Regions from separate parts of the Variovorax sp. 10N412 genome, predicted to be linked through region 2. Evidence: predicted binding sites of a transcription regulator. Region 2 holds the regulator's gene; each other region holds the start of a gene.
The links. The regulator sigma-54, encoded in region 2, starts transcription at its own class of promoters, with help from an activator protein. The targets are predictions, from matches to a motif close to TGGCANGNAANCTGCTTT.

Region 1 (2,264 bases), on a different contig from region 2:
CCGTCGCCGGCGAACAGGTTCTTGCCGTCCTTCCAGACGGACTGGTGCACGTGCATGCCGGAGCCGTTGTCACCGACGATGGGCTTGGGCATGAAGGTGGCGGTCTTGCCGTAGGCGTGGGCCACGTTGTGGATCACGTACTTCTGCAGCTGGACCCAGTCGGCGCGCTGGACCAGCGTGCTGAACTTGGTGCCGAGTTCCATCTGGCCGGCGTTGGCCACTTCATGGTGATGCACTTCGACCGGGATGCCGAGGGCTTCGAGCACCAGGCACATTTCCGAGCGCATGTCCTGGAAGCTGTCGACCGGGGGCACCGGGAAGTAGCCGCCCTTGACTGCCGGACGGTGGCCGGTGTTGCCGTGTTCGTATTCCTTGTCGGTGTTCCACGAGGCTTCTTCGGAATCGATCTTCACGAAGCAGCCGGACATGTCGTTCTTCCAGCGAACGCCGTCGAACACGAAGAATTCGGGTTCCGGACCGAAGAAGGCGGTGTCGCCCAGGCCCGAAGCCTTCATGTAGGCCTCGGCGCGCTTGGCGAGCGAACGCGGATCGCGCTCGTAGGCCTTGCCGTCTGCCGGGTCGATCACGTCGCAGGTCAGGATCAGCGTCGTTTCTTCGAAGAAGGGGTCGATGTTGGCGGTGTTCGGGTCGGGCATGAGCTGCATGTCCGAGGCTTCGATGCCCTTCCAACCGGCGATGGAGGAACCGTCGAACGCGTGGCCCGAGGTGAATTTGTCTTCATCGAAAGCCGAGACCGGCACGGTGACGTGCTGCTCTTTGCCACGGGTGTCGGTGAAGCGGAAGTCGATGAACTTGACCTCGTTTTCCTTGACGAGCTTGAGTACATCGGCGACGGTCTTTGCCATCAGTTTCTCCTGAGTTGGATGGTGGTTAGGAATACAGGGACGAGGGATGCAGTTTCTGTGCCATTGTCACCTCACGGGATGAGGCCTTGATGAACGCTGCAAACCCCAAATAAAAGCGAAATTTCACCAAATTGGTGCCATCGACATTAACGCACCAATTCGGGTCCGAGCTTGGCATCAAAACCGTGCAAGCCTTCGATGAGCTGGGCATAGGCCGCCTCGAGGCGGACGCGGTCGCCCTTCACGCCAAGCTCGATATGACGGCCATATTCGGGGTGATCGACGCTCGGCAGGCTGAACACCTTGACGCCGGCATGCTGGTCTTCGATGGCCTGCATGAGCGGCGTGAGGGTGGCCTCCATGGCACCGAAAACGATCACGGACTTCTCGGCGACGGCGTTTCGGGTAAACAGATCGGCGTAACGGCCGTCGAGCACGGACTCGACCATCGGCCAGGCCATGACCGGGAAGCCCGGCACGAAATGGACGTCCGCCACGCTGAAGCCGGGGATCTTGTTGTACGGGTTGTGGATGAGCGTGGCGCCCTGCGGGAACACGCCCATGTTGAGCCGGTGCACGTTGTCGGACCGGTCGGGCTCGTAGGGCACGCCCTGCTCGCGCGCGGTGTCCTGCATGCGCTCGCGGATCAGCAGCTCGGCCTCGGGGTGCAGCGCCAGCGGCACGCCCAGCGCCTTGGCAGCGCACTGGCGGGTGTGGTCGTCGGGCGTGGCACCGATGCCGCCGGTCGAGAACACGATGTCGCCCGAGGCAAAGGCACGGGCGAGCGCTGCGGTGATGCGCGCCGGCTCGTCGCCGACGTATTCGGCCCAACTGAGCTGCAGGCCGCGGGCGGCGAGCAGTTCGATGACCTTCGCCATGTGCTTGTCGGCCCGTTTGCCGGAAAGGATCTCGTCGCCGACGACGATGAGACCGAATGCGCGTGTCATGGTGAACCCCATTGAGAAAGAGCGGCCTTGTTGGCTTGCGCGGCCTCCAGCGCCGGTGTGCCGCCGGCGGCCGACGCCGCAGCCACCTCGGCCACTGCGCGCTGGGCCCGCAACTGCCCGAGCGCGTCGAGGCAGTAGTGGGCGAACCAGAGCGCCGAAAAGGCAAAGACCAGTGTGTAGATCCAGATGGCGATCGGCACCAGAACGAAGAAGGCGGCTGCGAACAGCAGGCCCGACGCCCAGACGAGGCTGGGCGCCGCGCCCAGGTAGCCGCACAGCACGCCGATGCACAGCAGCGGCAGCCGGTGCGCGCGCAGCAGCGCGGCGCGCTCCTCGGGGCTGGCATGGTCGGCCAGCGCGTCGAAGCTCATCACGCGGTAGGTGAGCCAGCCCCAGATGAGCGGCGGAAGAATCAGCACGAGCGGCGGAATGAGCCACAGCGGCATCGACA
Region 2 (2,264 bases):
GTCGAACAGCGAGGCGGTAAAGCGCTTCAGGATGCTGCCGCGCCCGGCCGGGAACGGGTTGAACAGGCGCAGCTCGACGTTGGGCGTGGCGGCAAAGGCCAGCAGCAGCTCGTCCTCGCCCGAGGTGTAGAGGTCGTCCATCAGCAGGCGCACCCGCACACCGCGCAGCGCGGCGTCGCGCAGGGTGCGCAACAGGTAGCGGCCGGTCTCGTCGTTCTCGATCTGGTAGTACTGCACGTCGAGCGTGCGCTGGGCGCGGCGCGCCAGCTGGATGCGGGTATCGAAGGCGAAGTCGCCGCCGGGCATGAGCCGAAAGCCGCTCAGGTCAGGGTCGGGCTGGGCCGCCAGCGCGATCTTGCCCAGGGCGGTATCGGCCGACACGGCCATGGCCTTGACGGCGGGGCGCGGCGCCTCGTCGGGCAAGGTGGCGCAGCCGGCGAACAGCAGCACGGCCACCAAGGCGAAGAACCCGAGCCCCCGGCGCGACATCGGATGCTGGCGGCCAGGGCTCATGGTCGGCTTGCTACAGCGCCTTGCGCAGGTTGGCGGGCGCGATGCGCAGCGCCTCGCGGTACTTGGCCACGGTGCGGCGCGCGCACTCGATGCCCTGCTCTTTCAGCATCTCGGAAATCTGGCTGTCCGACAGCGGCTTCTTGATGCTTTCCGAGCTGACGAACTGCTTGATGAGCGCGCGCACCGCGGTGCTCGACGCATTGCCGCCGGTCTCGGTGCCCAGCGCCGAGCCGAAGAAGTACTTGAGCTCGACCGTGCCGAACGGCGTGGACATGTACTTGGCCGTGGTCACGCGCGAGATGGTCGACTCGTGCAGGCCCAGCTCGTCGGCAATCTCGCGCAGCACCAGCGGGCGCATCGCGAGCTCGCCGTGCACGAAGTAGCTCTTCTGCCGCTCGACGATGGCGTTGCTCACGCGCAGGATGGTGTCGAAGCGCTGCTGGATGTTCTTGATGAACCAGCGCGCCTCCTGCAGCCGCTGCGACAGCGCCTGGCTGCCCTCGCCCTTGTGCGCCTTGAGAGCGCCCGCGTAGATGTCGTGCACGCGCAGGCGCGGCATGACCTCCGGATTCAGCATGACGCGGAACTTGATGTTGGTGCCGCGGCCGGTCTTGGTGACGATCACGTCCGGCACCACGATGTTGCGCTCCACGTCCACGAAGCGCCGGCCCGGCTTGGGCTCCAGCCGCGCGATGATCTGCAGCGCCAGGCGCACCAACTCTTCGCTGGTGCGGGTGAGCGTGGCCAGGCGCTTGAAGTCGCGACGCGCCAAGAGTTCCATCGACTGCTTGCACACGGCCATGGCGGTCTTGCGGACCAGCTGTTCCTGCTCGGTCTCGTCCTGGCGGGCCAGCGCGCGCAGCTGGATGCCCAGGCATTCGCCCAGGTCGCGCGCGCCCACGCCCACGGGCTCCAGGCTCTGCAGCAGGCCGAGCGCCACCTGGAAGTGGTGCACGAGGTCGTCGAACTGGTCGTTGTCGTCGCCGGCCAGGCCCGAGGCCAGCGCGGGCAGCGAGTCTTCGAGGTAGCCGTCGTCGTTGAGCGACTCGATCAGGAAGCGCAGCGCGGCGCTGTCGTTCTCGTTCAGGCGCAGGCTCAGCGCCTGGCGGTGCAGGAACGACTGCAGCGACTCCTGGCTGCGCGCGAGCTCGGTGGCGTCGGCGCGCTCGTCGTCGCCCAGATTGTTCTGGCGCGCGGGGGCGTCGCTGCCCCACTCGCTGTCGTCGGGCGCGGCCATGTCGACGGTGCCGTCGCCTTCCCAGTCGGGCTCGCGCTCGGTGATTTCCGTGGCCGGGCCGTCGGAGTCGGCGGTGCTGGTCGTCGTCTCGGTGGAAGAAGGAGAGGTGCTGGCCGCCGGCGGCGCGAAGTCGCTTTCACCTTCGATGCCGTCGCCTCCATCGCCGCCGCCGTCATCGCGCGGGACCGGCGCATCGGCCGCGTCGAGCCCGAATTCCTCGCGCGCCGCCTCTTCCGCGGTGCGTTCGAGGAACGGGTTCTCGTCCAGCATCTGCTCGACCTCCTGGCTCAGTTCGAGCGTGGAGAGCTGCAGCAGCCGGATCGACTGTTGCAGCTGCGGCGTCAATGCCAGGTGCTGCGAGACGCGAAGGGACAGCCCTTGCTTCATGGAGAGCCCACCCGCCCTTACATCCGGAAGTGCTCGCCAAGGTAGACGCGTCGTACCTCGGCGTTGTCGACGATCTCCGAAGGCGTGCCTTGTGCCAGCACATGCCCGTCGCTGATGATGAACGCGT
Region 3 (2,264 bases), on a different contig from region 2:
CGTGTCGCCGAGCTTCTTGGCCTGCGTGAGCACGGCGGTCTTCAGTCCGGCGAACGAGAAGTCGAGGTCGCCGCTGTGCAGCAGCGGGCGCGGCAGCTTGAAGGCCGTGGCATTGCCGCCCTCGGCCAGCTTCGCGAGCCACGGGCCGCCGGGGTACGGCAGGCCCATGAGCTTGGCGCTCTTGTCGAAGGCCTCGCCGGCCGCGTCGTCGATGGTCTCGCCGAGCAACGCGTAGCGGCCTACGCCGTCCACCCGCATCAGCTGCGTGTGGCCGCCCGACACCAGCAGCGCGACGAACGGGAACTCCGGCGGATCGGTGCTCAGGAACGGCGACAGCAGGTGCCCTTCGAGGTGATGCACGCCCAACACCGGCTTGCCCAGCGCCACGCCCAGCGCGCAGGCCACGCCGGCGCCCACGAGCAGCGCGCCCGCCAGGCCCGGGCCGCGCGTGTACGCCACCACGTCGATGTCGGCGAGCGAACGGCCGGCCTCGGCCATGACGGCTTCGGTCAGCGGCAACACGCGGCGGATGTGGTCGCGGCTGGCCAGTTCGGGCACCACGCCGCCGTAGGCCTGGTGCATGGCGATCTGGCTGTGCAGCGCGTGCGAAAGCAGCACCGGCAGCGCGTCGCCGTGCGACTCGACCAGCGCCACGCCGGTTTCATCGCAGGATGATTCGATTCCCAACAAGAGCATGCCGCCGAGTGTAGGTGGCGCCTGCCGCGCCCGTCCCGCGAAGGGACAAGCGCGCGCCGGAGGCACGGATGTTGCAATACTTGAAACGACCCTGCGCATTCCCCGCGCCCCACCATGAAATCCGGACTGAGCTTCCTCATCGCCGCACGCCGCTGCGAAATCGACGAACTGGACCAGCTCGCCCGCACCAGCGAGCTGGTGAGCGTGATCGGCCGCCTGGTGCACGCGCTGCAGCGCGAGCGCGGCATGTCGAACATCTTCCTCGCCACCCGCGGCGCCCGCTTCGCGGAACAGCGCGGCCCGCAGATCGCCGAATGCCTGGCGCTCGAGCAAGAGGTGCGCGCCGGTTTCGACCAACTGGCAACCGAGGACCACCGCGGCGTGGGCGCGGGCAACGGCGCGCGACTGTTCAGCCGCATCGCCTTCGTGCTGCCGGGGCTGGACGCACTGCCCGCCTTGCGCCGCCGCATCGACGCACTGGAACTCAAGCCGGCACAGGCGGTCGCGGCCTTCGCCAAGCTGATCGCCGGCCTGTTGTCGGTGGTGTTCGAAGCGGCCGACGGCGCCGCCGACCCCGAAATCTCGCGCCTGCTTGTCGCAATGTTCAACTTCATGCAGGGCAAGGAGTTCGCCGGCCAGGAGCGCGCTTTCGGGGCCGCCGCGCTCGCGCTGGGCCGAAGCGACGAGGCGCAGCGCCTGCAATGGCTGCACCTGATCGAGTCGCAGGAGCGTTGCTTCCAGGTCTTCACCGACTTTTCGGGCGACACCGTGCTCGCGCTGTGGCGCGACAGCCAGCCCGACGCCATGCTGGCCGAGCTGGAGCGCATGCGGCGGCGCGGCGCTTCCCCCGCACAGGCCGACGCCCCGCTGAGCCAGGCCTGGTTCGACTGCTGCACCCGCCGCATCGACGCCATGAAGACGGTGGAAGACCGCCTGGCCGCCGACCTGCGCGCCCTGTGCGAGCACAAGACCGCGCAGGCGCGCCACGAGCTGCAGGAGTACCAGCAAGTGCTCGACACGCTGGTCCCGCAGGCCGGCGCGCTGTTCTTCGACGACGCCGACGCCCAGGCCGCCGCGCCCGCGCAGTTCGGCCGGCACCTGGAGCGCTCGGTGGTCGACATGGTCCGCGAGCAGTCGCTGCGCCTGCAGGCCATGAGCGACGAGCTCGAGACCGTGCGCGCCTCGCTCAACGAACGCAAGGTCGTCGAGCGTGCCAAGGGCCTGCTGATGGCGCACCGCCGCCTCAGCGAAGAAGACGCGCACAAGATGCTGCGCCAGACCGCCATGAACCAGAACCGGCGGCTCGTGGACGTGGCCGAGTCGATGCTGGCCATGGCCGACTACCTGCCCGTGGTCGACCGCGCGCCACCGCGCTGAAACGCAAAGGGCAAAGGTTTCAACTTGGTGCAGCGCACAACAAACGTGCCCGCGCCGGTTTCATAGGCCAATGCGGCGCTTGGCCGCGTCGACAGGCCGCGTCACGCTTCTTTATTGATAGCAAACCGGTGGCCTGACCAGCTGGCACAGTGTTTGCGTGTAAGCATGCCTACAGACCCCCCAATGGGTCT

Region 1: glnA (type I glutamate--ammonia ligase) is a predicted target of sigma-54. The motif match lies at 912-929, and genes of this name have one in related genera.
Region 3: AC1DJH_RS22990 (nitrate- and nitrite sensing domain-containing protein) is a predicted target of sigma-54. The motif match lies at 757-774, and genes of this name have one in related genera.

The regions. Positions count from the first base shown of each region.
Region 1 covers NZ_JBFTIO010000001.1:638,312-640,575, forward strand. Annotated here, with positions in the region: gene glnA (type I glutamate--ammonia ligase) at 1-866, opposite strand, end outside; gene AC1DJH_RS03270 (competence/damage-inducible protein A) at 1,013-1,813, opposite strand; gene AC1DJH_RS03275 (EI24 domain-containing protein) at 1,810-2,264, opposite strand, start outside.
Region 2 covers NZ_JBFTIO010000006.1:236,194-238,457, reverse strand. Annotated here, with positions in the region: gene AC1DJH_RS16975 (phospholipase D family protein) at 1-513, opposite strand, end outside; gene rpoN (RNA polymerase factor sigma-54) at 524-2,137, opposite strand; gene lptB (LPS export ABC transporter ATP-binding protein) at 2,155-2,264, opposite strand, start outside.
Region 3 covers NZ_JBFTIO010000011.1:68,395-70,658, forward strand. Annotated here, with positions in the region: gene tsaD (tRNA (adenosine(37)-N6)-threonylcarbamoyltransferase complex transferase subunit TsaD) at 1-696, opposite strand, end outside; gene AC1DJH_RS22990 (nitrate- and nitrite sensing domain-containing protein) at 811-2,073, shown strand.